DNA from 4 places in the Cupriavidus malaysiensis genome. Region 1 is predicted to be linked to each of the others. Evidence: predicted binding sites of a transcription regulator. Region 1 holds the regulator's gene; each other region holds the start of a gene.
What was found. The regulator HrcA, encoded in region 1, represses chaperone genes, less so after heat shock. The targets are predictions, from matches to a motif close to TTAGCACTCNNNNNNNNNGAGTGCTAA.

Region 2: a site for HrcA is predicted at 3,542-3,568, ahead of groES (co-chaperone GroES). Genes of this name have one in related genera too.
Region 3: a site for HrcA is predicted at 1,808-1,834, ahead of rpoH (RNA polymerase sigma factor RpoH). Genes of this name have one in related genera too.
Region 4: a site for HrcA is predicted at 2,496-2,522, ahead of groES (co-chaperone GroES). Genes of this name have one in related genera too.

The regions. Positions count from the first base shown of each region.
Region 1 covers NZ_CP017754.1:1,798,346-1,806,213, forward strand. Annotated here, with positions in the region: gene recN (DNA repair protein RecN) at 1-800, opposite strand, end outside; gene BKK80_RS07830 (NAD kinase) at 906-1,823, opposite strand; gene hrcA (heat-inducible transcriptional repressor HrcA) at 1,936-2,970, shown strand; gene hemH (ferrochelatase) at 3,048-4,163, shown strand; gene BKK80_RS07845 (RNA-binding S4 domain-containing protein) at 4,160-4,555, shown strand; gene BKK80_RS37055 (hypothetical protein) at 4,576-4,731, opposite strand; gene grpE (nucleotide exchange factor GrpE) at 4,999-5,547, shown strand; gene BKK80_RS07860 (thioredoxin family protein) at 5,771-6,121, shown strand; gene BKK80_RS07865 (phospholipase A) at 6,132-7,403, opposite strand; gene BKK80_RS07870 (DUF1841 family protein) at 7,526-7,868, opposite strand, start outside.
Region 2 covers NZ_CP017754.1:2,557,966-2,565,833, reverse strand. Annotated here, with positions in the region: gene BKK80_RS11320 (transporter substrate-binding domain-containing protein) at 78-914, opposite strand; gene BKK80_RS11315 (LLM class flavin-dependent oxidoreductase) at 1,252-2,616, shown strand; gene BKK80_RS11310 (nitroreductase family protein) at 2,667-3,266, opposite strand; gene groES (co-chaperone GroES) at 3,632-3,922, shown strand; gene groL (chaperonin GroEL) at 4,045-5,679, shown strand; gene BKK80_RS11295 (alpha/beta hydrolase) at 6,070-7,107, shown strand; gene BKK80_RS11290 (tripartite tricarboxylate transporter substrate binding protein) at 7,195-7,868, shown strand, end outside.
Region 3 covers NZ_CP017754.1:809,599-817,466, forward strand. Annotated here, with positions in the region: gene BKK80_RS03510 (SCO family protein) at 105-668, shown strand; gene rpoH (RNA polymerase sigma factor RpoH) at 796-1,674, opposite strand; gene BKK80_RS03520 (pirin family protein) at 2,086-2,964, shown strand; gene ybiB (DNA-binding protein YbiB) at 3,017-4,027, opposite strand; gene BKK80_RS03530 (fumarylacetoacetate hydrolase family protein) at 4,372-5,073, shown strand; gene maiA (maleylacetoacetate isomerase) at 5,077-5,724, shown strand; gene ftsY (signal recognition particle-docking protein FtsY) at 5,838-6,932, opposite strand; gene BKK80_RS03545 (M16 family metallopeptidase) at 6,993-7,868, shown strand, end outside.
Region 4 covers NZ_CP017754.1:1,375,598-1,383,465, reverse strand. Annotated here, with positions in the region: gene BKK80_RS05950 (methyltransferase family protein) at 1-135, shown strand, start outside; gene groL (chaperonin GroEL) at 335-1,978, opposite strand; gene groES (co-chaperone GroES) at 2,116-2,406, opposite strand; gene BKK80_RS05935 (TetR/AcrR family transcriptional regulator) at 2,864-3,598, opposite strand; gene mhpA (bifunctional 3-(3-hydroxy-phenyl)propionate/3-hydroxycinnamic acid hydroxylase MhpA) at 3,685-5,253, shown strand; gene BKK80_RS05925 (VOC family protein) at 5,279-6,220, shown strand; gene BKK80_RS05920 (fumarylacetoacetate hydrolase family protein) at 6,277-7,146, shown strand; gene kce (3,5-dioxohexanoate:acetyl-CoA acetone transferase) at 7,170-7,868, shown strand, end outside.

The sequences.
Region 1 (7,868 bases):
ACGTCGCGCAGGGCCGGGTCGATATCGGCCAGCTGGCGCAGCCGCTGGACGATGGTATTGAGGCCGGACAGCACCGAGCCATCGGCTTCGGAGAGTGCGTCGAGTGCGGCGCGGCCGCCGTCGATCAGGCCGGCCGCGTGCGACAGGCGGTTGTACTCGGACTGGATCTCGTCCCACTCGCCCGGCAGCGGTGCCAGCTTGTCGAGCTCGCCGACCTGCCACTCCAGGCGCTCGCGCTCCAGCTGCATCTCGCGCGACTGCTGCTCGACCGTCTCGCGCTGGCGCACGCAGGCGCGCCAGGTGCGCCAGGCCTCGGCCACGGCGCCGGCCTGGGCCGTCAGCCCGGCATGGGCGTCCAGCAGCAGGCGCTGGGCATCGGGACGCAGCAATTGCTGGTGGGCATGCTGGCCATGGATGTCGACCAGCTGGTCGCCGACCTCGCGCAACTGCGCCAGCGTGGCGGCGGCGCCGTTGATGAAGGCCTTGCCACGGCCGCTGGCGTCGACCGTGCGGCGCAGCAGCACGGTGCCGCGCTCGTCGCCCTCGCCAGCCAGCTCGCGTTCGCCGAGCCAGGCATCGAGCGCGGGGTGCGTGGCGAAGGTGGCGCTGACGCTGGCCCGTGCCGCGCCTTCCCGCACCACGCCGGCATCGGCGCGCTCGCCCAGCACCAGGGCCAGCGCATCGATCAGGATCGACTTGCCGGCGCCGGTCTCACCGGTGAAGACGGTGAAGCCGGCGGAGAAGTCGAGGTCGAGCGCGTCGACGATGACGAAATCGCGGATGGAAAGGCTGCGCAGCATCGTTCTGGGTGGCGGGTCAGGTGCAGGTCAGGTGCAGGTCAGGTGCAGGTCAGGTGCAGGTCAGGTGCAGGTCAGGTGCGAGCAGGGGGCGGAAGGCGAGGCGGCTCAAAGGCGATTGTCTTCCGACGGATACTCGTGCCAGTGCAGCTTCTTGCGCAGCGTGGCGTAATAGTTATAGCCGACCGGATGCAGCAGCTTGATGGTCTTGTCGGAGCGGCGCACCACGATGCGGTCGCCGGGCAGCAGCGAGGTCAGCGACTGCATGTCGAAGTTGACGCTGGCGTCGCGCGCGGTGGCCACCTCGATGGTCACCTCGGCATCGTGCGGCAGCACGATCGGGCGGTTGGACAGCGCGTGGGGTGCGATCGGCACCAGCACCAGGCCGGACAGCGTGGGATGCAGGATCGGGCCGCCGGCCGACAGGGCGTAGGCGGTGGAGCCGGTCGGCGTGGAGACGATGAGGCCGTCCGAACGCTGGTTATACATGAAATAGCCATCCACCGAGACGGCCAGCTCCACCATGCCGGAAATGCCGGAGCGGTTGACCACCACGTCGTTGAAGGCCAGCGCCGAGAAGATCTGCTCGTCGTCGCGCACCACGCGCGATTCCAGCAGCATGCGCGTCTCCGCCTCGTAGCGGCCGGCCAGCATGTCGGGCAGCACCGACTGGACGTCTTCCAGCGGGATGTCGGTCATGAAGCCGAGCCGCCCGTGGTTGACCCCGATCAGCGGCACGTCGTGGCCGGCGAGCTGGCGGGCGATCCCCAGCAGCGTGCCGTCCCCGCCCAGCACCACCGCCACGTCGGCCTCGCGGCCGATCTCCTCCGGTGCCAGCGCCGGATAGCCGGTCAGGCCGGTGGCCAGCGCGGTATCGCGCTCGAACACCACGTCCTGGCCGTTCTTGAGGATGCAGGAAGCCAGCTCCTCGAGCCGCGCCTCGATGCCGGCAGTGGAGTAGCGGCCGATCAGGGCCACGGTGCGGAAGGGCGCGCGGGCGGCGCCAGGCTTGGGGTGTGCGGACATGCCGGGATTAGACCATACCGCCGTGACCATTGTCAGCATGGCCTGCCGCCGCGGCGGCAGGCCGTTGCGCGATACGCCCCATCCGGTAAAAGTTGCGTAAAATCGGGGCACTATGGATGAACGTTCGAAAACGCTGCTCAAGACCCTGATCGAGCGCTACATTGCCGAGGGGCAGCCGGTCGGCTCGCGGACCCTGTCCAAGTACTCGGGGCTGGACCTGTCGCCGGCCACCATCCGCAATGTGATGTCCGATCTGGAGGAGATGGGTTTCATCTCCAGTCCGCACACTTCGGCGGGCCGCGTGCCCACGCCGCGCGGCTACCGTCTGTTCGTCGACTCCATCCTGACCACCAAGGCGCCCGAGGGCACGCCCGCCCGCAGCGAACTGGCCGAGCTGATCCAGGACCAGCTCAGCGGCCAGCAGCTGGCCCCGCAGCGTATCCTCAGCAGTGCCGCGCGCACCCTGTCCAACCTGTCGCACTTCGCCGGCGTGGTGATGACGCCGCGGCGTGCCCAGGCCTTCCGGCAGGTCGAGTTCATGCGCCTGTCGGCCAAGCGCATCCTGCTGATCATCGTCACCCCCGAGGGCGATGTGCAGAACCGCATCATCCAGACCGAGCTGGCGTATACCCCGGCCCAGCTGGTGGAGGCGGCCAATTTCTTCAACTCCCACTACGCCGGCATGAGCTTCGACGCCGTGCGCGACCACCTGCGCGGCGAACTGCAGGCGCTGCGCCTGGACATGTCGCAGCTGATGCAGGCGGCGGTGCAGGCGGGCAGCGACGCCATGGCCGAGGAGGATGAGCAGGTCTTCATTTCCGGCGAGCGCAAGCTGCTGGAGGTGGAGGACCTGTCGTCCAGCATGGACAAGCTGCGCCGGCTGTTCGACGTGTTCGAGCACAAGACCAGCCTGCTGCAGCTGCTCGATGTATCCAGCCATGCCGAGGGCGTGCAGATCTTCATCGGCGGCGAGAGCCGGCTGGTGCCGCTGGAGGACATGGCGATCATCACCGCACCCTACGAGGTCGACGGGCAGATCGTCGGCACGCTGGGCGTGATCGGTCCGACCCGGATGGCCTACGACCGCGTGATTCCCATCGTCGACATCACCGCCCGGCTGCTGTCCAGCGCACTCAGCCAGAGTTGACGTTCGTCCCGTGCCGGCGCGCGGCGACCGGCCGGGCCCGTACCCGGCGCGCGCGGGCGCGCCAAACCGGAATTGACATGACGTTTTCGCCAGAACCGGCCTACCAGCACGGCCAGGTGACGCGTACCGCGATCCTGCTGGTCAACCTCGGGACCCCGGACGCGCCGACGCCCAAAGCGGTAGGGCGCTACCTGAAGCAGTTCCTGTCCGATCCGCGCGTGGTCGAGATTCCCCGCGCCGCCTGGCTGCCCATCCTGTACGGGGCCATCCTGCCGCTGCGCTCGCGTGCTTCGGCGCTGAAGTATGAGTCGATCTGGCTGCGCGAGGCCCATATGACGGGTTCGCCGCTGCTCGTATACAGCGAGCGCCAGGCGCACGCCCTGCAACTGCTGCTCAACCAGCATGGGCACGAGGTGACCGTGGCCTGCGCGATGCGCTACGGCAACCCGTCGATCGCGTCGGTGATGGAAGCGCTGCGCCGCCAGGGCGCCGAACGGGTGCTGGTACTGCCGATGTATCCGCAATACTCGGCCAGTACCACCGCGACCGCCTTCGACGAGGCCTTCCGTGTGCTGGCCGCCTGGCGCAACCAGCCGGAGCTGCGCCTGGTCAAGCATTTCCATGACCATCCGGCCTATATCGGCGCGCTGCACCAGCAGGTCGGCGCCTATTGGGCCCAGCACGGCATGCCGGACTTCGCGCGCGGCGACAAGCTGATCCTGTCCTTCCACGGCCTGCCGCGGCGCATGCTCGAGCTGGGCGATCCCTATCACTGCGAATGCCTGAAGACGGGGCGGCTGCTGGGCGAGGCGCTGGGCCTGCAGCCCGGGCAGTACCAGGTGACCTTCCAGTCGCGCTTCGGCCGGGCGGAGTGGCTGCAGCCCTATACCGCGCCCACGCTGCGCGAACTGGGCCGGGTCGGCGCCGGCCGCGTCGACGTGTTCTGCCCGGGCTTCCCGGCGGACTGCATCGAGACGCTCGAAGAGATCGCCATCGAGGGGATGTCCGTGTTCCGTGTGGCCGGCGGCAAGGATTTCCATTTCATTCCCTGCCTCAACGATGCGCCGGCCTGGATCGCCGGCCTGGCCGAGATCGCCTTGCAGCACCTGCAGGGCTGGGATCTCCGTGCGCCGCATCCGCACGAACTCGAAGCCCGGCGCACGCGTGCCCAGACCCGGGGGGCTGCCGCATGAATGTCAGTTTCGAGCCGGAGGCACGGCTGCGCATCGACAAGTGGCTGTGGTGCGCGCGCTTCTTCAAGACCCGCTCGCTGGCAGCGGAGGCTGTCGAGCGCGGGCGGGTGCAGGTCAACGGTCAGGGCTGCAAGAGCTCACGCGAGGTGCGGCCGGGCGACACGGTGGTGTTGGAGGCGCATGGACAGCGTTGGGAAGTGCTGGTGAAAGGCATCGCGGCGGCACGCGGGCCGGCGCCGGTGGCGCAGTCGCTCTACGCCGAGAGCGAAGCCAGCCAGGCGCGTAGGCAGGCCGAGGCGGAGCGCCGCCGCCTGCATAGCGAACCCGCCGCGCAGTGGCACGGCAGGCCGACCAAACGCGATCGGCGGCGCATCGACGGACTCGGAGACTGAGACGGATCGTGCCGACCCGCTCAGCGCAGGTGCTGCACGATATAGTGCTTGAAGATGGCCTTGCCGCTGCCGTATTCGGTGTCGCGCGGCGTCAGCGCGCCGGACGCGCAGATGAAAACGGTCATCGCCGACAAGGCGGCGAGCAGGCAGATCGCGATGACAGGCAGTTTATGCATGGCAATCCCTTCGGCATGGACCCGCAGGCAATGCATCCGCGCCCCCCGTTATTTTTATCACTTTATTCAAAACCATCTTAGTAGGTGCGGTGCAGCATGGCAACACGGCGTTGATTGCACTGGACGGGGCTTTGTAACCGCGTGTTTCAACGGCTGCCGGCGCGACTCTTGAAAATCGCCCGGCTGCCTCCAGTTGGGGGTTAGACTTGCCGATTGACCTCCCAACGGCCGCGCCAGGCGCGTGCCGTGCTTTATTTACGGATCGACATGGAAGAACATAAGCAGACGCCATCCCCGACGACGCCCGCGGGCGAGGACACCAGCAACGCGGCGCCGGCCCAGGCCGAGGCCGCCGTGGTGGAGGATGTGGCGGCACAGATCGCCGCTCTCGAGGCCAAGGCGCGCGAGCACTACGACATGTACCTGCGCGCGACGGCCGAGGGCGAGAACATCCGCCGCCGTGCCCAGGACGACGTGTCCAAGGCCCACAAATTCGCCATCGAGAGCTTCGCCGACTACCTGCTGCCGGTCATGGACAGCCTGCAGGCGGCGCTGGCCGACGGTTCGGGCGACATCGCCAAGCTGCGCGAAGGCGTGGAACTGACCGCGCGCCAGCTCAGCAATGCCTTCGAGAAAGGCAAGGTTGTCGAACTCAACCCGGTCGGTGAAAAATTCGACCCGCACAAGCACCAGGCCATCTCGATGGTGCCTTCGGAGCAGGAACCCAATACGGTGGTGGCGGTGCTGCAGCGCGGCTACCTGATCGCCGATCGAGTGCTTCGTCCGGCACTCGTTACGGTGTCCGCCCCGAAGTAAGCCACGCGCAGGGCGCGCCGGTCGCGCCGCGGCGCGGGCGCCCCGCGGCGCCAGCAAGACGCCCGGTGCCGGCAGGCCCGGGCGTTTTTTCATGCCGGTCGCCGCCTCGGGCGGCTTTTCCCCGGGAGGGAATCCCATGTGCAGCGACACCAGCCGGCCCGATCGCCGCGAGCAGCGCGGAGGTCCCGAGCATCTCGACCATCGCGCCTTCGACCTGCTCGCCATGCAGGAAGTGGACGGGAGCACCATCGATGCAGCCCTTGCCGCTGCCGGCGAGCGGATGGTCTGCCTGTTCTGCTGGGGCGTCGATTGTTTTAACTGCGAGATGGCCAAGCGGGCCATGCTGGCCAATCCCGAGCCGATCCGGGCGCTCGATCTCCGTTGGCTGCACGCCAATGTCTATGCGCATCCCGAACTGGGGCAGCGCTTCGGCCTGCATGGCATTCCGGTCTTCCTGTTCTTCGAGGGCGGCAGGAAACTCGGACGGGCCACCGGCTGGCACGGCCACGGCCAGTTCGCCGCCGCCGTCGCCAATGCGCGCCTGAAGGCCGCCGGCAAGCCGCTCGCCGGCTGAGTGCCGCGGTTCAGCGCGACAGCGCGTAGCCGATGCGGAACTGCCAGGGCGTACGGCGGTTATAGTCCAGCAGGTCTTCGCCATAGCCGACGAAGTACTGCGCCATCAGGTAGCCGGCGGTGCCGGGGATCAGCCGTGCCAGCGGGTAGGTGGCGCGGGCTTCGAGGCTGCCGTAGTCGCTGCGCGTGCCCTTGCGCAGGATGGCGGCGAGCTCCCAGTCGTCGGGTTTGCCGTAGGCCAGGTGCAGGTCCATGTAGCCCCGGTAGCGGCCGATGTCGGCGTTGTCGCTCTTCTCCAGGTAGTAATAGAGCTTGGGAGCCACGCGCCAATGCCAGGCGGCCTGGTCCCCGAGGAAGAAGGTCGGGGTGACGAAGACGGTGTTGATGCTGCGCGACTGGGCGCCATCGCGCCCGTTTGATTCGTGCTCCAGCCCGGTGGCCAGCGACAGCCGCGACAGCAGCGGACCCTTGACCCCGGTGTCGGACAGGTAATAGAAGACGCTCGGCCGGTAGCTGGTATCGCGGAACGGGGCCGACGGCTGGGACAGGTCCCAGATCGAAGTCTGCGTGTAGGCGAAGTACAGATTGTCGAGCAGGCGGCGCGAGGCCGGATCCTTGCCTTCGAAGATGCGGTACTTGAAGCTGAGCTGGAACTTGGCATTGGCGCCGTCATGCGCCCCGAGCAGCAGATACATCGGCTCATGGACGGAAAGCCGGGCGTTATCGCGCAGGTCGGCCGGCGTCGGTGCGGGCGCGCCCTGGGCCACCACCGGCATGGGCGCGGCGGTGGCTGGTGCGGTGGGGCCAGCGGCCGCCGGGCCGGCCCGTTCGTCCGGCTGCGATGCCTGGTTCAGGGTGACCAGTACCGGCGCGGCGTCGACGCCGACCACGTCGAGACGGACCTGGCCACGCAGCGTGGACGGCCAGGCCGCGGCGTAGTCCACCGTGTGGCTCTCCCCCTGGCGCAGCCTCAGCGTGGCTGCGCCGCCGCCGTTCCGGCGCAGTGTCAGGGTCTGCGGCGCCTGCATCTCGCCGGCTGCCATGACTTCCAGCGTATCAGGGATGGCGTAGAGGCGGCTGCCCTGGTCGGCGCGGATCAGCAGCGTCAACTGCAGGGGCCGGGTGCCGTCGACGACCCGGGGCGGTTGCAGCAGGGAAACGGCGGCGGCGCCGGCCAGCGGCCAGCCGCCGAGCAGCAGGGTGAGCAGGGCGGCGTGCGCGCCGGGGAAGTGCCGGGAGGGGCGGTGCGCTTGCGAAACCCCGAGACATGATTTCCTGGTCATATATCGGATCCGCCACGCCCGGCCGGGGAGGCGCAGCCACGGCGGCAGGTTGCAATGGGCGCAAGCGTAACATGGCCGCGTTGCGGTGCACTCAGGGACCGTGCACCCGGTGCGATGCGGGCTCAGCGGCCGGCGCGGCGCCGGATGCTGTCGACGTAGCGCTCGCCGTCGGGCGGCTGGCCGGTGCGCTGCGCCTGCCACAGCATCTCGCCCAGGCATTCCATGATCTGGTGCTGGGCCTCGTGCGGCGAATCCAGCCGCTGCGACAGGGTCTCGTAGGCCTGGCGGATGCCGGGCGGCTGGTCGATCGAGACCTGCTCCGAGATGGACAGGTGCATCGACAAGTGGAGGAAGGGGTTGGTCTGTCCGCGTTCCGGCGTGAACTGCTCGGCCAGCGCGCCTTCGGTATCGCTGAGCAGCGCGTGGTACTCGGGGTGCTGCTCGATCCAGTCTGCCGCGATGGCT
Region 2 (7,868 bases), 760 kb from region 1:
GGGTGAGGCGGCCTGCCGGCGTGGACGGCGCGGCAGGCGTCAGCGGACATGCAGGCGGGCATGCAGGCGGACGCGAATCAGGAGGACTGCTTGAAGCGGGCCTGCAGTTCGGGCAGCAGGGGCTGCGGCGGCGCGATGCCCAGGCGTTTCTCGGTGGCGATCAGCCAGCCGCTGCGGTGCCATTCCCGCACGATCTTGTCGACCGCGGCGATGGTGTCGGCCTCGCCCTTGCGGGTCCACACCACCGAGGGCGCCGGCAGGATCTCGCTGGGGATCGGCGCTGCGTAGTCGGCCCACTCGGGATTGCCGCGCAGTTGCGGGTGGATCAGCGTGGCGTCGTGCACGGCTGCGACGCACTGGCCGCCGCGCAGGGCCAGCAGCGATTCGGCGGCGGTCTTGTACCCGCGCACGCTGGCACCGTACTGCTCCTGCAGCGGCTTGATATAGCTGCTGCCCTGGGATGCGCACACGGTCTTGCCGCGCAGGTCTTCCCACTGGTGGATGCCGCTGCGCTTGAGGACGGCCGCGGTGCCGCCGACGCGGTAGAAGGGCGTGGGCGCGTAGCCGAGCAGCTCGCCGCGCTCGGGGTTGTATTCCATCGAGGCGATCAGCAGGTCGACCTTGCCGGCCTGCAGGAACTGCACGCGGTTGGAGGGCTGGACCTGCACCAGTTCCGCCTCCACGCCCAGCCGCCTGGCCAGGTCACGCGCCAGTTCCGGGTTCCAGCCGACCAGTTGCTGGGTGGCGGGGTCGACCGAGCCGAACGGGCCGCCGCTGGCGCCGACGCCGATGACCACCTTGCCGCGCTGCTTGATGCGGTCGAGGGTGGCGTCGGCACGGGCGGTGCCCAGGGTCAGCAGGGAGAGCGCGAGCAGCGCGGCGGCACGGCGGGGCAGGGAGGGGGGGCGTGGCATGGTGGCGAGCAAGAAAAAGCAGATGCAGGAGGGGCGATGCTAGTGCCGCCGGGCCCTGCCACGAAGGAAGCATTGCGGATATCGATATGCGCCCGGGCGCGGCGCACCGCGCATATGCAAGCGCGATTTGCTTCGTTGCCGGCGCGTGCCGGCAGGCGCTATGTTGGCGCGCAGCAGCCGGCCCGGACGCCGGCGGGAGGACCGTGCCGGAACGGCCTCCGGCAGCGCGCGCGATGGCCGTCCAGGTCTTGCCCGGGCGGTGGCGCGCGTACCGAATCGGCGGCGCCTGCCCGGGCGGCCCGCCTGAGAACCCAAGGACCAAAGGAGCGCGGCCACCATGGCAAGACGCAATGAGCAGATGCGCCTCGGTGCATTCCTGTACCCCAGCGGGCACCATATCGCCGCGTGGCGGCATCCCGAGGCCAAGGCCGACGCGGGAATCGATTTCCGTCACTATGCCGCGCTCGCCCAGGCCGCCGAGGCGGCCAAGTTCGACCTGGTGTTCCTCGCCGATGGTGTTGGCACGCGCGGCGACGACGTGGAGTTCCTGAGCCGCACCGCGCACAGCTACCAGGCCCAGTTCGAACCCATCACCCTGCTGTCGGCGCTGGCTGCCGTCACCGAGCGCATCGGGCTGGTCGGCACCGCCTCGACCAGCTTCAACGAGCCCTATCACATCGCGCGCAAGTTCGCCTCGCTCGACCATCTCTCGGGAGGCCGCGCGGGCTGGAACCTGGTGACCTCGTCCAGCGAGCACGAGGCGCGCAACTTCAACCGGGTGCGGCACTTCAGCCACGAGGAGCGCTACCAGCGTGCCGAAGAATTCGCCGACGTGGTCAGCGGCCTGTGGGACAGCTGGGAGGACGATGCCTTCCTGCGCGACAAGGCGAGCGGGCGCTACTACGAGCCGGCGCGGCGCCACGTGCTGGGCCACCGCGGCCGGCATTTCAGCGTGCAGGGGCCGCTCAACGTCGCGCGTCCCCCGCAGGGGCAGCCGGTGGTGGTGCAGGCCGGCTCCTCCGAGCCCGGCAAGGAACTGGCCGCGCGCCGCGGCGAGGTGGTCTTCACCGCCCAGCAGACCCTGGAAGATGCTGTGGCTTTCTATGCCGATCTGAAGGGGCGGCTGGCCGGCCACGGCCGCCGGCCCGAGGACCTGAAGATCCTGCCGGGCGTGTTTCCGGTGGTGGGGCACAGCGAGGCCGAGGCGCGCGAGAAGTTCGAGCAGTTGCAGGCGCTGATCGATCCGGTGGTCGGGCTGGCGCTGGTGTCGGCCTTGACCGGGGCGGACCTGTCCGCGTATCCGCTCGACGGGCCCATCCCGGAGCTGCCGCCCACCAACGGCAGCAAGAGCCGCCAGGGCCTGATGCTCGACCTGGCGCGGCGCGAGAACCTGACCATCCGCCAGCTCTACCAGCGCGTGGCAGGCGCGCGCGGCCACTGGCAACTGGTCGGCACGCCGGCGCAGATCGCCGATGCGCTGGAGGAGCGCTTCCAGGCCTATGGCGCGGACGGTTTCAACGTGATGGCGCCGGTGCTGCCCGGCGGCCTCACTGACTTCATCGAACTGGTGCTGCCCGAGTTGCGGCGGCGCGGCCTGTTCCGCACTGACTACAGCGGCACCACGCTGCGCGAGCATCTCGGGCTGCGGCGGCCGCCGCATCCGGCCGCGCGGAGACGGGCCGACGCGGCGGATGCCGCCTGAGTCCGTGCGTGCCAGGCTGCCTGCCCGGTGCGAGGCAGCCTGGTCGCCGTTCAGTCTTCGGCGAAGGCAAAGCGCCCTTCGCTGACCAGTCGCGCCAGCGGCAGGCGCTCGTTGGGCTGCTCGCGCGCCTGTAGCGCCTCGGGCAGCAAGGACTTGTCGCCCTGCCGGCCGATGGCCACCACCGCTTCGATGGCGTAGTCCTCGGGAATGCCGAGCGCCTCGCGCAGGCGCGCCTTGTCGAAGCCGCCGATGCCGTGGGCGTGCCAGCCCGCCGCGGTGGCCTGCAGCGCCAGGTTGGCCCAGGCGGCACCCGCGTCGAAGGAATGCGTGGCGACCGGCTGCGGCTCGCTCTTGCCCGGCGCGGTCCAGGTCTTGCGCGACAGCACCGCCACCAGCACGGCCGCGCGCGCGGCCCAGCTCTGGTTGTACTCCGACAGCGAGGCGAAGAGCGGCTGCCAGTCCGGCGTGTCGCGCCGCGCATAGATGAAGCGCCAGGGCTGCGCGTTGTAGCCGGACGGTGCCCAGCGTGCGGCCTCGAAGAAGCGCAGCAAGGTCTGCGGCGCGATGGCTTCCGCCGTGAAGGCGCGGGGCGACCAGCGCTGCAGGAACAGCGGATCGATGTCGTGGTCGGCTTGGCGTGGCTGGGTCATGGAGGCTCCTTGGGGCGGATGAGGGATAGGGCGGTGGTCGCTGCTGCTGTGGCTTCTATCGCTGCCGCGGTTACCGTGCAGGTGGGAGCCTTGCGCAAGCCCGTGCAAAAGGGAAGCGGGAAATCCGCATGAGCTTGCGAGGAATCCTTCGAACGGTGCACGGCGGCTAGAAGGCACCTGCTGCACGGTGCCATGCCGTGCTGTGTGCTGCGCGACGGGCGCCTATGTAAATGCGAAATGATCAGTTCGCGCGTGCCGGGGGGGCTTCCTATACTTTGGCACTCGTTCGCAGGGAGTGCTGATGGCCGGCACCGCGCCGATCCCGGCCTCCCGCGCCCGCCCGATTTCCCTGGAGCCCAGAACAGATGAGCCTTCGCCCATTGCATGACCGCGTGATCGTCAAGCGGTCGGAAAACGAAACCCGTACCCAGTCCGGCATCGTCATCCCGGACAACGCCGCCGAGAAGCCCGACCAGGGCGAGGTGGTGGCGGTCGGTCCCGGCCGCCGCAACGAAGCCGGCGAGCGTATCGCGCCGGACCTGCGCGTGGGCGATCGCGTGCTGTTCGGCAAGTACGCCGGGCAGGCGGTGAAGATCGGCGGCGAGGAGCTGCTGGTGCTGCGCGAAGAGGACGTGGTCGCGGTGGTCGAGCGCTGAGCGCGTCGCGCGCAGCGGCAAGCCCCACGCAGAACGAAAGAAGCGATCGGGATCATCGGCACGATGGAGAACATCGGCACGATCGGAACCGGATCAGGAAGAAAGGACAAAGGAAAGCAGAGATGGCAGCGAAAGACGTAGTGTTCAGCGACGCAGCACGGGCCAAGGTGGTCGAAGGCGTCAACATCCTGGCCAACGCGGTCAAGGTCACGCTGGGCCCGAAGGGCCGCAACGTGGTGCTGGAGCGCAGCTTCGGCGGCCCGACCGTGACCAAGGACGGCGTGTCCGTGGCCAAGGAGATCGAGCTGCAGGACAAGTTGCAGAACATCGGCGCGCAACTCGTCAAGGAAGTCGCGGCCAAGACCAGCGACAACGCCGGCGATGGCACCACCACGGCGACCGTGCTGGCCCAGGCCATCGTGCGCGAGGGGGTGAAGTACGTGGCGGCCGGACTCAATCCGCAGGATCTCAAGCGCGGCATCGACAAGGCGGTGGCCGTGGCCATCGAGGAGCTGCGCCGCATCAGCAAGCCCACCACCACCAGCAAGGAGATCGCCCAGGTCGGCACCATCTCGGCCAACGGCGAGAGCGCCATCGGCGAGCGCATCGCCGAGGCCATCGACAAGGTGGGCAAGGAGGGCGTGATCACCGTGGAAGACGGCAAGTCGCTCGGCGATGAGCTGGAGGTGGTCGAGGGCATGCAGTTCGACCGCGGCTACCTGTCGCCCTATTTCATCAACCAGCCGGAGAAGCAGATCGTCGCGCTGGAGCAGCCCTACCTGCTGCTGGTGGACAAGAAGATCTCCAGCATCCGCGACCTGCTGCCGGTGCTGGAGCAGGTGGCCAAGGCCGGCCGGCCGCTGCTGATCGTGGCGGAAGACGTCGAGGGCGAGGCGCTGGCCACGCTGGTGGTCAACAATATCCGCGGCATCCTCAAGGTGGCCGCGGTGAAGGCGCCGGGCTTCGGCGACCGCCGCAAGGCCCTGCTGGAAGACATCGCCATCCTGACCGCCGGTACCGTTATTTCCGAGGAGATCGGCCTGACGCTGGAGAAGGCCGGGCTGCATGACCTGGGCCAGGCCTCGCGCGTGGAGATCGGCAAGGAGAACACCACCATCATCGGCGGGGGAGGCGAGGCGGCGCGCATCCAGGCGCGCGTGCAGCAGATCCGTGCCCAGATCGAGGAAGCCAGCTCGGACTATGACCGCGAGAAGCTGCAGGAACGCGTGGCCAAGCTGGCCGGTGGCGTGGCCGTGCTCAAGGTGGGTGGCGCGACCGAAGTCGAAGTGAAGGAAAAGAAGGCACGCGTGGAGGACGCGCTGCACGCTACCCGCGCGGCCGTGGAAGAAGGCATTGTCCCCGGCGGCGGCGTGGCGCTGATCCGTGCCCGCGCGGCCGTGCGCGGCGTCGCGGGAGCCAACGCCGACCAGGAAGCCGGCGTGAAGATCGTGCTGCGGGCGCTGGAAGAGCCGCTGCGGCAGATCGTCGCCAATGCCGGCGAGGAAGCCAGCGTGGTGGTGGCGCGTGTCGCCGAAGCCAGCGGCAATTTCGGCTACAACGCCGCCACCGGCGAGTACGGCGACCTGGTCGAGGGCGGCGTGGTGGACCCGACCAAGGTGACGCGCACCGCCCTGCAGAACGCGGCGTCGGTGGCGGGCCTGATCCTGACCACCGATGCGGCGGTGTTCGAGCTGCCCAAGGGCGAGGAGCCGAGCGTGGCACAAGGGCCGGGTGCCGGCGCCGGGCTCGACTTCTAGAGCACCCGTCTTTCCCTTTCTCCGCTGTTTCCCCGGGTGCCTGGCAGGCCCCGGGCCAACGCCCCCTCGGCTTCGCGGCCCAGGGGGCGTTGTTCTTGCAGGCCTGCGGCGCATCGGCCGGGCTGTCAAGGCTCCGTTCGCGTTTTGCGCGATCATCGCGCAAAATCTGCGTCAGCGGCCGGAATCGGGGTTATTTCGTAATGCCCGCCGCGCCGTTCACTGGCATGATGTAAAAAATCGAACGATCGTTCATAATTCGAACTTCCGGTATGGAGGCGAGATGCCGATCCCGGGGCGGCCGGTGTGCCGGTGCGCATCCCGCCGATGACGTTTGCGTGATCAGATTTCCGTTTGCAGCTTGTCCCGTATATCCGCTTGACCTCGCTTCCCATGTCCGCTGCCTCCTCCGCCACCCCCGGCTCCCCCCAGGCTTCTTCCGACCCGCGGCCCCAGGCCGGCAGGCCGGACGCCGCGCTGGATCCGCAGGTGGCGCAGCTGCTGGACCTGATCGCGCGCGCCAAGCGTCCGCCCATCAACGCGCTCGATCCGCTCGATGCGAAGATCGCCTACGAGAAGAGCGCCCCCATCCTCGATATCGCGCCGCTGCCCGTGCATCACGTGCAGGACCTGAGTGTGCCGGCACGCGACGGCCATGCCATCGGCGCGCGGTTGTATGCGCCGCGTGAGGCGAGCTGGGCCGACCCGTTGCCGCTGCTGTTGTACTTCCATGGCGGCGGATTCACGGTGGGCAGCCCGGCTTCGCACGATCCGCTGTGCCGGCTGCTGTCCATGCGTGCCGATTGCATGGTGCTGTCGGTGGATTACCGGCTCGGGCCGCAGTGGCGCTTTCCCACGGCGGTCCACGATGCCTTCGACGTGCTGGCCTGGGCCTACGCCGAGGCCGGCGCGCTGGGGGCGGATCCGGCGCGCATCGCACTGGGCGGCGACAGCGCCGGCGGCACCCTGGCCACCGCTTGCGCGGTCGAGGCGCGCCGCCTGGGCCATGCGCCGGTGCTGCAAATGCTGATCTATCCCGGCACCTGCGCGCGCCAGGATACGCCGTCGCACCGGGCGCTGGCGGAGGGCTACCTGCTGACCGCCGAGATGATCCAGTGGTTCTTCGCCCAGTACCTGGACCAGGACTCCAGCCGCGACGACTGGCGCTTTGCCCCGCTGGACGGCGGCGGCAGCGGTGCCGACGTGGCCGGTTGCTGCCCGGCCTGGATCGCCGTGGCCGGCTACGATCCGCTGCACGACGAGGGCGTGGCCTACGCGGCCAAGCTGCGCGCCGCGGGTGTGCCGGCCGAGCTGGCCGAGTATCCGGGCATGATCCATGACTTTTTCAAACTGGGCCGCTTCGTGCCGGCCGTGGGGCAGGCCCACGACGATGCCGTGGCCGCGCTGCGCGGCGCCTTCGGCGCCGCCTAGCGCTGCCGGCCCGACCCAGGCCCGCGCACAAGACGGGCTTCCCCGACCCCCTTTTTTCGCAGTTCGTAGCACAAGGAGACAGAACCGATGCAACGCCGCCATTTCATCGTCCGCGCCAGCGCGCTAGCCGCCACCGCCGCCTTCGGCCTCGCCGCCGCGCCGGCCCGCGCGGATTCCGCCGCGGACAAGTTCCCGCAACGTCCGATCCGGCTGGTGATCGGCTACACGGCCGGCGGCTCGACCGACATCCCGTTCCGCGTGCTGGCCGAGAACGCCAGCAAGATCCTCGGCCAGCCGGTGATCGTCGAGAACAAGCCCGGTGCGGGCGGGGTGCTGCCGGCGCAGATGATGCAGGCCACGGCCCCCGACGGCTACACGCTGGCGCAGGTGGCGATGCCGGTGTACCGCCTGCCGTATACCACCAAGATCAACTGGGACCCGGTCAAGGACCTGACCTATGTGATCAACCTGGCCGGCTATTCCTTCGGCGTGGTGGTGCCGGCCGACTCGCCGATCAAGTCGATGCAGGAGTACATCGCCTACGCGCGCGCCAATCCGGGCAAGCTGACCTATGGCTCGCCGGGCTCGATGACCACGCTGCACCTGACCATGGAAGAACTGGCGCTGAAGCAGAACGTGCAGTTCTCGCATGTGCCGTTCAAGGGAAACTCGGAGTCGCTGCAGGCGCTGCTGGGCGGACACGTGATGTCGGTGGCCGACACGCCGGGCTGGGCGCAGTACGTGGAGAGCGGCAAGCTGCG
Region 3 (7,868 bases), 990 kb from region 1:
GGATGGCCTGCATCCGGCCCGCTCCCCCGACGAACCCTGCAATGTCCAAGCCCCGCCCCTTCCCGTCTTTCTCCTGCTTCGGCCGCCTGCGGCAATATGCCGCAATGGCGCTGCTGGCTCTGATGCTGGCGGCTTGCGGGCAATCCGCTCCGAAGTTCCAAAACATCGACATCACGGGCGGCAGCGAATTCGGCAAGGATTTCAGCCTGGTCGATCATCACGGCAAGGTGCGCACGCTGGCTGACTTCAAGGGCAAGGCGGTCGTGATGTTCTTCGGCTACACGCATTGCCCCGACGTGTGCCCGACCACGCTGGCCGAACTGAAGGGCGTGATGGAAGCGCTGGGACCCGATGCCGACCGCGTGCAGGTGTTGTTCGTCACGGTCGATCCCGAGCGGGATACCCAGCAGTTGCTGGCGCAATACGTGCCCGCTTTCGATTCGCGTTTCCTGGGCATGCGCCCGGCCGACGAGGCGGCGCTGCAGAAAGTCACCAAGGACTTCAAGGTCTACTACGCCAAGGTGCCCGGCACCTCGCCCGGCAACTATACGATGGACCATTCGGCGGGCAGCTACGTGTTCGATCCGCAGGGACGGCTGCGCCTGTTCATCCGCCACGGCCAGGGGCCCGAGCCGATCGCGCACGACCTGAAACTGCTGCTGTCCTGATTGCGCCGCGCACTCGCGCAGGCAGGGGAAAACGCAGGCAGCGAAAAAGAAAGGGCCGGTTCACGGGGAACCGGCCCTTTGCCATTCCGCCCGGCGGACGCGCTGTGCGCGGCGCCGGCAAGGACGCTCAGGCGAAGGCCTGCAGCGCGCCCTTCATCTTTTTCATGGCCGCCGCCTCGATCTGGCGGATGCGCTCGGCGGAAACGCCGAACTCGTCGGCCAGTTCATGCAGCGTGGCGCCGCCCGAACCGTCGTCGTTGACGTGCAGCCAACGGGCCTCGATGATGCGGCGGCTACGCTGATCGAGCTTGCCGAGCGCCTCTTCCAGGCCTTCCACCTGCATACGGTCGCTGCGCTTGGCTTCGAGCACGCGGGTGGGTTCGTTGTGATTGTCGGCCAGATACGCGATCGGGGCGAATTCCTCTTCGCCGTCGTCGACCTGCCCTTCCAGCGCCAGGTCGCCGCCCGACAACCGGGTTTCCATCTCCATCACTTCCTCGGGCTTGACGTTGAGCTCGCGCGCAACGGCTTCGACCTGCTCGGGCGTGAAGGTGTTGTGGGTTTCCTGCTTGTGGCTGCGCAGGTTGAAGAACAGCTTGCGCTGGGCCTTGGTGGTGGCCACCTTGACCATGCGCCAGTTCTTCAGCACGTACTCGTGGATCTCGGCCTTGATCCAGTGGATGGCGTACGAAACCAGGCGCACGCCCTGGTCGGGATCGAAGCGCTTGACGGCCTTCATCAGGCCGATATTGCCTTCCTGGATCAGGTCGGCGTGGGGCAGGCCGTAGCCCAGGTACTGGCGTGCCACGGATACGACCAGGCGCAGGTGGGACATCACCAGCCGGCGTGCCGCATCGACGGAATCATGGTCGCGCAACTCGCGCGCGAGACGCTGCTCCTCTTCGACGGAGAGCATCGGGACGCGGTGGACCGCCTGGATGTAGCTGTCGAGGTTGCCCAGGTTGCCGGGCATGGCCAGCGCAAGGCTGGCGCCGCGCTGCGGCATCGCGGGCAGGGTGGTGGATTGGATCGAATCGGCAGACAGGACTGCGTTCACTCATTGGCTCCTTTTGCGTCCGGCCGGCGGGTTGCCGGGGGTGCTGTTTCCCTCGGGGAAACGCACTGCATTGCAACACATATTAGCACTCAAGCCGGTTGACTGCTAATTCGACTGGCAATGTGGTCAATAGTTCCAGGCGATTGCTATTTCAGAATGGATAGCATGCATTTGTATGGCGCATAACGCACTTCCCGGCGCGAGGGCCCGCTCGCGCCTAGCATTAGAGATGCGGATCGCCGCCTGGTTCTGCCCTTTCGGCCAATAGAGTGGGAGCGGCGGGCGGGAGCGGCGTTTACACTGCGGATGCGCCACTTCGCCGATGCCGTCTCCACGGTACATTCATTCCCAGGAGGATCTATGTCTGTCATCGAACACCTGCTCAATCCCCATGTCCGGGACCTGGGCGATTTCACCGTGCGCCGCGTCCTGCCCGCGGCGGCCGCGCAGACGGTGGGGCCCTTCATCTTCCTCGACCATATGGGCCCGGTGGCGATGCCGCCCGGCAAGGGGGCGGACGTCCGTCCGCATCCGCACATCGGCCTGGCCACGGTGACCTACCTGTTCGAGGGCGAATTCCTCCATCGTGACAGCCTGGGCAACGAGCAGGTGATCCGCCCCGGCGACGTCAACTGGATGACCGCCGGCCGCGGCATCGCGCATTCGGAGCGCTCGCCGCAATCCGAGCGGCCGGCCGGACCGCACCTGCACGGCATCCAGACCTGGGTGGCACTGCCGAAGGCCTACGAGGACGTGGAGCCCTCGTTCCACCACTTCGGCGCCGCCAGCCTGCCGCGGCTGGAGTTGCCCGGAGTGCGCCTGACGGTGATCGCCGGCGATGCCTTCGGCCAGGAGTCGCCGGTGCGTGTCTTCAGCCGTACGCTCTACGTTGCCCTGGAGATGGAGGCGGGCGCCACGCTGGTGATTCCTCCCGAGCATGTGGAGCGTGGTGTCTATGTCGTCGAAGGCGGCATCGCCGTCGATGGCGAGGCCATTCCGGCCGAGCACCTGGCGACGCTGGTGCAGGGGGAGACGGTGACACTGAGTGCCACGACGCGGGCGCGCGTGATGCTGCTCGGCGGCGAGCCGCTGGACGGCCGCCGCTTCATCTACTGGAACTTCGTGGCCAGCAGCAAGGAGGCCATCGAGGCGGCGGCGCAGCGTTGGGAAGACAATCTCTTTCCGCAAGTGCCAGGCGAGACCGAACGCATCCCGCTGCCGCCGCGCCGCCCGTCCTGACGGGCAGGGCGGCAGCCTTGGCCGGCGTCGCCGCCTGGAGGAGGGCGCAGCCCTAGACCGGGCTGGCCCAATTCACCTGCGCGCCATCGCGCAGGCAGGCGCGGATGGCCTCGACCTGGGCCGCGATGGGCGCCGGCACGGCTAGCTTGCCTTCCAGCACCGCGCGGATCCAGGCCACGGTCTGCTCGACGCTGGTGCCAGCCGGCAGGTCCGGCACGTCGGCAATGGAACCGGAGGCCGGCTCGACCAGCGTGCGCTGGTGCCCGTCGTGCAGCCAGTCGATGCGCCCGCCGCGGCGGGCATCGGCCACCACTTCGCCTTCGGTGCCGCGCGCCAGCAATACGTTGGCCGGCTCGTGCGAAAAGAAGTCGGTCAGCGTCTCGCGGTATTCCGGATGTGTGTAGCTGTACAGGCGCAGGGCTTCGGCCGGGCTGTGGCCACCCACCGGCTGCAGCAGCTTGACCACGGTGTGGGCCGAGTTGCGCAGGCCGACGATGTCGCGCTTGTCGAGCAGGCGGCTCAGTGCCGGCGACAGGACGTCGATCGGCAGCACCGCCAGCGGCAGCCCGCCGCCGCTGCCGCGCAGCCGTGTCGCGGCTTCGGCAGTGCTGGAGCACAGCGGCTCGCCCAGTGCCTCGAACAGTGCCAGGCTGGTCAGGCGTCCGGCGAAGTGCCGGATGCCGTGCACCAGGACCGGGGTGCCGGCGCGTGCCAGCAGCATGGCCAGCAGCGGTACCAGGTTGGGCTGCTTGCGGGCGCCGTTGTAGCTCGGGATCACTACCACCGGTCCATCCGGCCGCGCCGGCAGCGGCGCGCAGTGCGCATGGGCGGCCTCTAGCATGCCGCCCAGCTCGTGTGGCGCTTCGCCCTTGATGCGGTAGGCCATCAGGATGGCGCCCAGTTCGATGTCGGAGACGCGCCCGGCGAGCATGGCGTCGAACAGCGTGCGCACGTCATCGCGCGGCAGGGCCCGCGCGCCCTGCGCGCCGCGCCCGATTTCCTTGATGTATTTCGCCGCTGGAAAGGGCGTGGCGTGGCTTGTGGTGGTGGCGGGCTGGGTCATGATGCGGCGCTCGTGGGGATGCGCTTCATGATAGCGCAGCGCAACTGCGGCGCCGCATGCCGGACAGCACCCGGTGCTTTCGCGCGGTATGGGATTGTGCTGCGCGTGGCAGCGCGTGCCGGTGAGCCTGTCGAGCTTCACGCCGTGCCGAAGGCGTTCGGCGCGGTCCAGCATGGCTCGGCATTGTCTGGTAATGCCTTACGTATTTTCCCGTACTCATCATACGTCTGCCTGGGCCGGTGGGTCGCGCGGGTGTATGCTGTGGCCCTGCCGCGCGGCGGGTTTGCGAGACGCCGGTACCGGTGCCGGCGCGCCGCAGGCACAGAACAAGATTGGAGAGATGTATGACCGAATTCGTATTCGCCCCGCCGGCCCCGGTGGGTGTGCCCGTGCGCGGAAGCAGCGCCAGCTTTCCCGTGCGCCGCGTGTACTGCGTGGGCCGCAACTATGCTGCGCACGCGCGCGAAATGGGCTCGGATCCCGACCGCGAGCCGCCGTTCTTTTTCTGCAAGCCGTCGGATGCGGTCAGCTATGTGCCGGATGGTGTGCAGGGTGAGTTTCCCTATCCGCCGGGCACCTCCAACTGCCACTTCGAGATCGAGCTGGTAGTGGCGATCGGCAAGGGCGGCAAGGACATCGCGGTGGAGGATGCCGCGGCCCATGTGTTCGGCTATGCCGTCGGCCTGGACATGACCCGGCGCGACCTGCAGAACGAATCGAAGAAGACCGGCCGCCCCTGGGAGACCGGCAAGGCATTCGACCGCTCGGCCCCGATCGGCCCGATCGTGCCGGTATCGGCGATCGGCCATCCGCACAAGGGGGCCGTGACGCTGAGCGTGGACGGCGCCGAGAAGCAGCGCGGCGACCTCTCCGACCTGATCTGGTCGGTGCCCGAGATGGTGGCCTACCTGTCGCGCCTGTTCGAGCTGCAGCCGGGCGACCTGATCTTCAGCGGCACGCCGGAGGGCGTCGGCGCGGTGGTGAAGGGCGACGTCATGCAGGGCCACGTGGAAGGCGTGGGCGACCTCGTCGTCAAGGTGGTCTGAGCCATGCTGCAGCTGTACAGCTACTTCCGCAGTTCGGCCTCGTTCCGCGTACGCATCGCGCTGCAACTCAAGGGCCTGCCCTATGACTACGTGCCGGTGCACCTGCTCAAGGACGGCGGCCAGCAGCTCAAGCCGGAATACCGCGCGCTGAATGCCGATGCGCTGGTGCCGACGCTGGTCGACGGCGACCATGCGCTGACCCAGTCGCTGGCCATCGTCGAATATCTCGACGAGCTGCATCCGCAGCCGCTGCTGCTGCCGGGCGACGCGCTCGAGCGTGCCTACGTGCGCGCGCTGGCGCTGGAGATCGCCTGCGACATCCATCCGCTCAACAACCTGCGCGTGCTGAAATACCTGAAGCACACGCTGGGTGTGTCGGAGGAGGCCAAGGACGGCTGGTACCGGCACTGGATCGAGCAGGGTTTCGCCGCGCTGGAGATCGCCCTGGCGCGCAGCGGCCGCGTCGGGCGCTTCTGCCTGGGCGACACGCCTACGCTGGCCGATGTCTGCCTGGCCCCGCAGGTCTTCAACGCCCAGCGCTTCAACGTCGACCTGGCGCCGTTCCCGACCGTCGCACGGATCCACGAGGCGTGCATGGCGTTGCCGGCGTTCCAGAACGCCGCGCCCAAGGCCCAGCCCGACGCGGAGTAGGCGGAGCGGGCGCAGCAGGTGGGGCGACCGGCAGGTGCGGCACCTGACGGAAGTCCGATAAAAAACCCGGCAGCTGCCGGGTTTTTTATCGGGGGCGTGCCGGAGCGCCGGTTTCAGCCCAGCAGCGCGTCGGCGAACTCTTCGGCCTTGAACGGCTGCAGATCCTCGACCTTCTCGCCCACGCCGATGAAATAGACCGGCACCGGGCGCTGTCGCGCGATGGCGGCGAGGATGCCGCCCTTGGCGGTGCCGTCCAGCTTGGTCACCAGCAGGCCGGTCAGGCCCAGCGCATCGTCGAAGGCGCGCACCTGGGCCAGCGCGTTCTGGCCTGTGTTGGCGTCGATCACCAGCAGCACCTCGTGCGGCGCCGTCGGCATGGCCTTGGCGATGACGCGCCGGACCTTCTTCAGCTCTTCCATCAGGTGCAGCTGCGTGGGCAGGCGCCCCGCGGTATCGGCCATCACGATGTCGATGCCGCGCGCGCGCGCCGCGTTGACGGCGTCGAAGATCACGGCCGCGGGGTCGCCGCTTTCCTGCGCCACCACCGTGACATTGTTGCGCTCGCCCCAGATCGTCAGCTGCTCCCGCGCGGCGGCGCGGAAGGTGTCGCCGGCGGCCAGCAGCACCGACTGCCCGTAGTGCTGGAAGTGCTTGCACAGCTTGCCGATGCTGGTGGTCTTGCCGGCGCCGTTGACACCCGCGATCATCATCACCAGCGGCTGTTCGCGGCCCAGCTCCATGGTCTTCTCGAGCGGACGCAGCAGGTCGGTCAGCAGCGTGCGCAGCGCGGCCTTGACGCCTTCGGCATCCTCGATGCGCTCGTTCTTGACGCGGCGGCGCAGCTCGCCCAGCAGGTACTCGGTCGCTTCGACGCCGGCATCGGCCATCAGCAGCGCGGTTTCGAGTTCCTCGAACAGGGCCTCGTCGACCTTGACGCCGAGGAACAGCGTGCCGAGATTGCGGCTGGTCTTGGACAGGCCGGCGCGCAGCCGGCGCATCCAGCCCTGCCGGTCTTCCTGCGTGGGCACCGGCGGCAGGGTCAGTTCATAGGCGTCCGCCGTGGCCGCCGGCTCGGGAACCGGCGCGGGCACGGCGTGCGCCGGCAGGGTTTCCTGCGGCGTGGCGGGGGAGGGCGCAGGCGCGCTGGCGGGTGCCGGGGCGGGTGCGGGAGCCGCTTCCGCCTTGCGCTTCTTCCAGAAACTAAACATTGGGAAAGAGGTCAATAGCCCGGTAGAATCAATCGGCAAAATTCTATCAGACGGGGTCGCATGAACCACTGCGCTGTCAAGTTCCGGACGGGCGCCGCCCGTGCCGCATCCACCCGTTCCCAGGCGTTTTCGGCGGCGGCCAGACGCAGGGCCCGGGGCCTCCTTCCCGCCCTGCTGATCGCGGCGTTGCCCTGGTGCCTGCCTGCCGCGCACGCGCAGGACGCGCCGCAGCAGAAGGCCACCGTCCCGGCGGCATCCGCCACGGCGCCATCGAGCGCCGGCATCACCGAGTTCAAGCTCGCCAACGGGCTGCGCGTGATCGTCAAGGAAGACCATCGCGCACCAACGGTGATGCAGCAGGTCTGGTACCACGTGGGCGGCATGGATGAAGTGACCGGTACCCTGGGCCTGTCGCACATGCTCGAGCACATGATGTTCAAGGGCACGCCCAAGGTCGGGCCGGGCGAGTTCTCCAAGCAGATCGCCGCACTCGGCGGCCGCGAGAACGCCATGACCACGCGCGACTTCACGCTCTACTACCAGCAGATCGGCAAGCAGTACCTGCCCAAGGTGATGGAGCTGGAGGCCGACCGCATGGCGAACCTGATCATCAAGAAGAGCGACTTCGACAGCGAGATGAAGGTGGTGATGGAAGAGCGGCGCATGCGCATCGATGACTCCGCGCGCGGCACCGTCTACGAGCAGTTGCTGGCCACTGTGTACACGGCGGCGCCGTACCGCCATCCGACCATCGGCTGGATGAACGACCTGGTCAATATGCGCGTGGAAGACGTGCAGGCCTGGTATCACCAGTGGTACGCGCCCAACAACGCCATCCTGGTCGTCGCCGGCGACGTCGATCCCGCCCAGGTGCGGTTGCTGGCCGAGCGCACCTACGGCAGGCTCAAGCCGCACGCGCTGCCGCTGCGCAAGAAC
Region 4 (7,868 bases), 420 kb from region 1:
CTGCTGGTGTACGCCGTGCAGCTGGGGCTGCTGGCGGTGCGCGCGGTGCGCGAGGAACGGCTGCTGAGCGCGGATCCGGCCTACCGCGCCTATCAGGACAAAGTGCGCTACCGCGTCGTGCCTGGACTGTTCTGAGGCGCCGGCCCGGCATCCAAAGGCCGGCGCGGAGCCTCGCGCCCCTGGATGCCGCGCCCGAAGCCGGCCTGCCGCCGCGCGCTCCCCTCTGCCGGCGGCATACGCAGGACGCGGCGGCCGCCCAAACAAAAACCCCCGCGGGTTCGCACCCGCGGGGGTTTTTTTCAGACAGGCTGCCGAAGCCGGCAGTCCGGCAGATTTACATCATGCCGTCCATGCCGCCCATGCCGCCCATGCCGCCCGGCATTGCCGGAGCCGACTCTTCCTTCGGAGCTTCGGCCACGGCGCAGTCGGTGGTCAGCATCAGCGAAGCCACCGAAGCGGCGTTCTGCAGCGCGGTGCGGGTCACCTTGGTCGGGTCCAGCACGCCCATTTCCACCAGGTCGCCGTACTCGCCCGAAGCGGCGTTGTAGCCGTAGTTGCCCTTGCCTTCGATGACCTTGGCAACGACGACCGACGCTTCTTCACCGGCGTTCAGCACGATCTGGCGCAGCGGCTCTTCCATTGCGCGCAGCACGATCTTGATACCGGCGTTCTGGTCGGCGTTGTCGCCGTTCAGGCCAGCGATGGCAGCACGGGCACGCAGCAGGGCCACGCCGCCGCCGGGGACAATGCCTTCTTCCACGGCTGCGCGGGTAGCGTGCAGCGCATCTTCCACGCGTGCCTTCTTTTCCTTCATTTCGACTTCGGTGGCTGCGCCGACCTTGATCACGGCAACACCGCCGGCCAGCTTGGCCACGCGCTCTTGCAGCTTTTCACGGTCGTAGTCCGAGGTCGCTTCTTCGATCTGGGCGCGGATCTGCTTGACGCGCGCTTCGATCGAGGCTGCGTCGCCGGCGCCGTCGATGATGATGGTGTTTTCCTTGCCGATCTCGATGCGCTTGGCTTGGCCCAGGTCTTGCAGGGTCGCCTTTTCCAGCGTCAGGCCGACTTCTTCAGCGATGACGGTGCCGCCGGTCAGGATGGCGATGTCTTCCAGCATGGCCTTGCGGCGGTCGCCGAAGCCCGGAGCCTTGACGGCGGCGGTCTTCAGGATGCCACGGATGTTGTTGACCACCAGGGTCGCCAGGGCTTCGCCTTCGACGTCTTCAGCGATGATCAGCAGCGGGCGGCCGGCCTTGGCCACTTGCTCCAGCACCGGCAGCAGGTCGCGGATGTTCGAGACCTTCTTGTCGAACAGCAGCACGAACGGGGAGTCCAGCTGGACGACTTGCTTGTCCGGGTTGTTGATGAAGTACGGCGACAGGTAGCCGCGGTCGAACTGCATGCCTTCCACGACTTCCAGCTCGTCGGCCAGCGACTTGCCGTCTTCGACGGTGATCACGCCTTCCTTGCCGACCTTGTCCATCGCCTCGGCGATGCGCTCGCCGATCGAGTTGTCGCTGTTGGCGGAGATCGCGCCGACCTGGGCGATTTCCTTGCTGGTGGTGGTGGGCTTGCTCAGCTTCTTCAGCTCTTCCACGGCAGCGCCGACAGCCTTGTCGATGCCGCGCTTCAGGTCCATCGGGTTCATGCCGGCGGCCACGTACTTCATGCCTTCGCGCACGATCGACTGGGCCAGCACGGTTGCGGTGGTGGTACCGTCACCGGCGTTGTCGCTGGTCTTGGAAGCCACTTCCTTGACCATCTGGGCGCCCATGTTCTGCAGCTTGTCCTTCAGCTCGATTTCCTTGGCCACGGACACGCCGTCCTTGGTCACGGTCGGGCCGCCGAAGCTGCGCTCCAGCACCACGTTACGGCCCTTCGGGCCCAGGGTCACCTTCACTGCGTTGGCGAGGATGTTCACGCCTTCGACCATCTTGGCACGGGCGGCGTCGCCGAACACTACGTCTTTAGCTGCCATGTTCTGTTACTCCGAATCTTGGATGGATCCCCCATGCGGGAGACCGGGAATGTTGGATAAGTCTGAGAGACTCAGGCGTCCCGCCGCGGCGGGCGCGTCACAAGCAGGGCCCGGGCGCACGGCGCCCGGCAGCCGCATTACTTGTTGACCACCGCCATGATGTCTTCTTCGCGCATGACCAGCAGTTCCTGGCCATCCACCTTCACGCCCTGGCCGGCATACTTGCCGAACAGCACGCGATCGCCCACCTTGACGTCGAGGGCAATGGAGTTGCCCTTGTCGTCCTTCTTGCCGGGGCCAACGGCCAGCACTTCGCCTTGATCGGGCTTCTCGGCAGCATTGTCGGGAATCACGATGCCGGATGCGGTCTTGGTTTCGTTGTCCAGACGCTTGACGATCACGCGGTCGTGCAAAGGACGCAGATTCATACGGACTCCTTAGTACAAGTGAGTTTTATTTCACAAATTGAGGCCGCCAGCACGGACGGCCAGCAGAATTGGCTCGCCGGATCAAGCTGTTAGCACTCCCACCGGACGAGTGCTAATTATAGGGACGGGGGTTTACGTTTTCAAGACAAGGCCTGAATGGGGGTTTTCCCGGAGAGGCCTTGGATAGGGGTAGGCGGGGGTAGGCAGGTGTCGAGATTCGCTCAGCCTTGAACTTTGTTCACCCGACTTTGAACTGACACGCAGCTTGACCCGCCCCTACCACGGGTTCCATCCATATCCCTTCGATGTCGCCCGGCCTGCCCATCAGACCGGCGCAGGTCACAACCCCGGCCACGGAGGCGGCCAACGCCGACACTGCGGGGCAGACGCGGGCTAGCGGCATTGGCGGGCGGAACTGGCGGCATCAGGTTCACGAGCCCTGGAGATAGGTCAAGGGCTACGGTTTCGCTGCTTCCAACGATTTCAGGCTGTCAGGCAGCTCGATCTCCGGCAGCGGCATGTCGTTGAGCCGCTCGATGGTCGATGGCGCAATGCCCAGTGCGGCCAGTACGAGACGCATCAGGTCTCGCAAGTGCTGGCGCTCCGCCGCGCCGGATAACACCGTCTCGATGCTCTGGTAGATCGCGCCTACCACGAGATCCCTGGCCGCGCGGTCGTGCGTGAAATGCGCCATGCCTCGTTCGCGCGCGCTAACGAGATCGCGCGGCAGGTAGATGTCAGTCAGCCGCCCCGTCGCCTCGCTGCGCCCCCCTGCCCGCGCGATGAACCTGCCCCAGGCCGGATGGCACACGGCCACTTCCATGTAGATCAGGCACCCCACCCAGACCCGCTCGACCGGATCGTCGATCTGTCGCACACAGTCCTCGATGCGGGCGATCACCGCGTCGCTCAATTCCGACGTGACGGCGGAAAGCACTTCGCTGGTGGTCTTGAAGTAGTTGTAGAAGGTGCCGCGCGCGACGCCCGCCGCGGCGAGGAAGTCGTCGATCGACGCTGCGTCCGGCCCCTTGGCCGCGAACACTTCCACTGCCGCGCTGAGCAGCTTGCGCCGCGTCGACTCGCGCCGTGCCGCGCCGGTCCGCACACGATGATCCTCTTTGGCCGCTTCGCTCGCGGCCAGCCCCGCGCTGTCGCCCGACGCCCTCATCGCGACCCCTCGGGTTTCCCCCATTGCGTGAAGCAATTCGTCAAGTTGACAATTAAGTATGAATTGTACTGATTCGTCATTTTAAGATCTTACCTGATCCGGGAGAAGACATGGAGGCAGACCAGTTCGTGGATGTGGCGATCGTCGGTTATGGCCCCACGGCCCAGTTGCTCGCGCTGATGCTGGGGCGCGCGGGGCGCAGCGTGGCCGTCGTCGAGCGTTGGCCCGATCTCTATCCGCTGCCGCGCGCAGTCCACTACGACCACGAGATTGCCCGCCTCTTCCAGGCTTCGGGTGTCATCGATGATATCAAGCGCATTGCCGAGGCCTCCGACCGCTACCAGTGGTGCAACGCCAACCATGAGGTGCTGATGGACTTCCGCTGGGAGGGCCAGGGTCCGAGCGGCTGGCCTGTCGCCAGCACCTTCGCGCAGCCGGAGCTCGAAGCCGTGCTCGACCGCCACGTCAAGCGGCTGCCGAACGTCACGGTACGCCAGGGCTGGTCGGCCACCGCGCTGCGCGAAGAAGCCGAGAGGGTGGAGCTCGATATCGAGGCCGGCGGGCTGGTGGATGGCCGGTGGGTCGGCAGCGGCGAAACCGGCAGGATCCGCGCGCGCTACCTGGTGGGTGCGGACGGCGCGAACTCGATGGTGCGCAACGCTCTCGGCATCGAGTTCGAGGACCTCGGCTTCGCGTTCGATTGGCTGGTGGTCGACGTCAAGCCCCTGCAGCAGCGCGAGTGGATGCCGAGAAGCTGGCAATTGTGCGATCCCGCGCGGCCCACGACGATCGTCTCGGGCGGCCCGGGCCGCCGCCGCTGGGAATTCATGCTGCTGCCCGGCGAGACCCCGGAGCAGATGAACCAGGATACGGTGGCGTGGGAGCTGCTTGCCCGCTGGGACATCACGCCCGACAACGCGCTCCTCGAACGCCACGCCGTCTACACCTTCCGCGGTCGCTGGGCGAAGTCATGGCGCAAGGGCCGCGCATTGCTGGCCGGGGATGCGGCACACCTGATGCCGCCGTTCGCCGGCCAGGGCATGTGCAGCGGCCTGCGCGATGCGGGGGCGCTCGCGTGGCGACTGAATGCGATCCTCGACGGCAAGGCCGGCGACACCCTGCTCGACAGCTACGGCCCCGAGCGGCTGCACCACGTGCGCGAATTGATCGACTTCTCGATCGCGCTGGGCAAGGTCATCTGCATCACCGATCCCGAAGCGGCCGCCGCGCGCGACCGCGAGATGCTGGCCGCGCAGGCCACGCCCGGTTTCCGGCCGCCCGAGGCGCCGCAGCCGCGCCTGGGCGCGGGCCTCTATGACCCGCACGCGCCCGGCAGCGGCTGGCTGGCACCCCAGGGCATGGTCGAGTCCGGCGGCCGCCGCGGCCTCTTCGACGACGTGTTCGGCAACGGCTTCGCCCTGATCGCCAGCAACCGCGAGGTCCTCGACAAGCTCAGTCCGGCCAACCGCGCCGGGCTCGACAAACAGCAGGCGATCATCGCCCATTTCGGTCCCGGCGGCTTCGCCGACCTGCAAGGCGTGTACGCCGATTACTTCGACCGGCATGGCGTGGAAGCCGTGCTCGCGCGCCCCGATTTCTACAGCTTCGGCGCGGCACGCAGCGCGGACGAACTCGACGCGCTCGTCGATACCTGGCGCCACGCACTGCAATGCGCCTGAATTCCATCCCACGACAGGAGACACCATGACGCAACAACGCAGGCGCGACCGCCTCGGCATCCATTCGATCGGCGAGTTCCGCATGACCGTGCCGTCGCTCGACGACGCGAATCGCTTCTACTCGGCATTCGGCCTCGACGTGCAGCCCGACGGCGACACCGGCCTGCTGATCCGCACCTTCGGCTCGCCGCACGTGTGGGGCCGGCTGCGCCAGGGCGCGCGCAAGAAGTTCGAATGGCTCACGCTGCATGCCTTCGAGGACGACCTGGAGGCGCTGCGCGCGCGCACACTGGAGGCCGGCGTCGCGCTGATCGATCCGCCCGCCGGCGCCGATGCTTCCGGCTTCTGGATCCGCAATCCGGACGGCCTGCCGTTGCAGATCCGCGCCGGCGTGAAAACCACCTTGGACGCGGCTGCCCATGCGAACCCTCCGCTGCCGGTGGACGGCACGCGCTGCGCGCCGTACCGGCGCAACACGCCGCGCGTCGAGCCCTCGCGGCTGTCGCACATCGCACTCGCCACCACGAGCGTGCCCGCGCAGATCGACTTCTGCGAGCGCGTGCTGGGCCTGCGTTTGTCCGATCGATCGGGCGACGGCGTGGCATTCATCCATGCGCCGCACGGCGGCGATCACCACTTGCTCGCCTTCGCGGCGAGCCCCGCGCCGGCCCTGCACCACCTGAGCTGGGACGTGCCGACCATCGAGGAAGTGGGGCTCGGCTATATGCAGATGGCCGCCGCCGGCTACCGCAACGGCTGGGGCGTCGGACGTCACGTCCTCGGCTCCAACTATTTCTACTACGTGCAGGACCCGTGGGGCAGCTTCTCCGAATACAGCGCCACGATGGATTACATCCCCGCGTCGGTCGACTGGGTTGCCGCCGACCACGCGCCCGAGGACGGCATGTATCTCTGGGGCCCCGACCTGCCCGCCATCTTCGCCGGGAGCCCGGAAGGCGACGCCTGACGACTCGCCACCCTCCATCCAATCATCCGTCACACCAGGAACACAAGGAGCACAACATGAAGCTCGTCACTTTCCAATGCCGCGGCCATCGCTCGATCGGCAAGGTCGAAGGCCGGCAGGTCATCGACCTGCCCGCCAGCGATCGCGCGCTGCCGTCCACCATGCTCGAACTGCTGCAGGGAGGCCCCGCACTGATGCAGCGCGCCCGCGACGTGCGCCTCGAAGACGCTGTGACCTGGCCGCTCGCCGACGTGCGCCTGGACGCACCGGTGCCGAACCCATCGAAGTTCCTCGCCATCGGCATGAACTACCGCCGCCACGTGGCAGAGGCAATCGCGGCCGGAATCCAGGTGCCCGACAGCCAGGTCTGGTTCAACAAGCAGGTCTCGTGCGTGACGGGGCCGTTCGATCCGGTCCACATGCCGAAGGTGTCGGACAAGCTCGACTATGAAGCCGAACTCGCCGTGGTGATCGGCCGGCGCTGCCGGCATGTGCCGGCGGAAGAGGCCGCGTCGGTGGTCGCCGGCTACACGGTCTGCAACGACGTCTCGGTGCGCGACTGGCAAATGCGCTCGCCGACCATGATGCTCGGCAAGTCCTTCAACACACACGGGCCGTTCGGCCCGTGGCTCGTCACCGCCGACGAAGTGAAGAACCCGCACGACCTGCAGATGCGCATGCTCGTCAACGGCGAATGCCGGCAGGAGGTCAACACCGGCGAAATGATCTACGACATCTGGCAGCAGATCGCCTGCTTGTCCACCGTGATGACGCTCGAGCCCGGCGACGTGCTCGCCACGGGCACCCCGTCCGGCGTCGGCGGTGCGCAGAAGCCGCCGCGCTTCCTCAAGCTCGGCGACGTGATGCGCGTGGAAATCGACGGTATCGGCCACATCGAGAACATCGTCGTCGCCGAACCGGCCTGACCCCTACCAGGAGCACCAGCACCATGGCACGCAAAGTCATCATCACCTGCGCGGTAACCGGCTCGATCCACACGCCGAGCATGTCGCCCTACCTGCCCGCCACACCCGACGACATCGCGCGCGAGGCCATCGCCGCCGCGAAGGCGGGCGCCGCCATCCTGCATCTGCACGCGCGTCATGCCGAGGACGGCCGGCCCGCCTTCGACGCGGCCACCTACCGCCAGTTCCTGCCGCGCATTCACCAGGCGACTGACGCCGTCATCAACATCACCACCGGCGGCGCGGTCAACATGACGCTGGACGAGCGCCTCGCCGGCGCGCTCGACGTATCGGCGGAAATGGCCTCGTGCAACATGGGATCGATGAACTTCGCCATCTTCCCGATCCTCGACAAGATGAAGGCATTCAAGCACGCGTGGGAGCGCGACTTCATCGAAGGCTCGCGCCGCTCGATCTTCCGCAACACGTTCGCGGATATCGAGGAAGTGTTGGAGCGGCTGGGCCAGCGGCACGGCACACGCTTCGAGTTCGAGTGCTACGACGTCGGCCACCTGTACAACCTGAAGCACTTCGTCGATCGCGGATTGGTCAAGGGTCCGATCTTCTTGCAGTTCGTGCTCGGAATCCTGGGCGGCATCGGTCCGGATCCGGAAAACCTGGTGCACATGAAGCGCATCGCCGACAAGCTGTTCGGCGACACCTACCGGTGGTCGGTGCTCGGC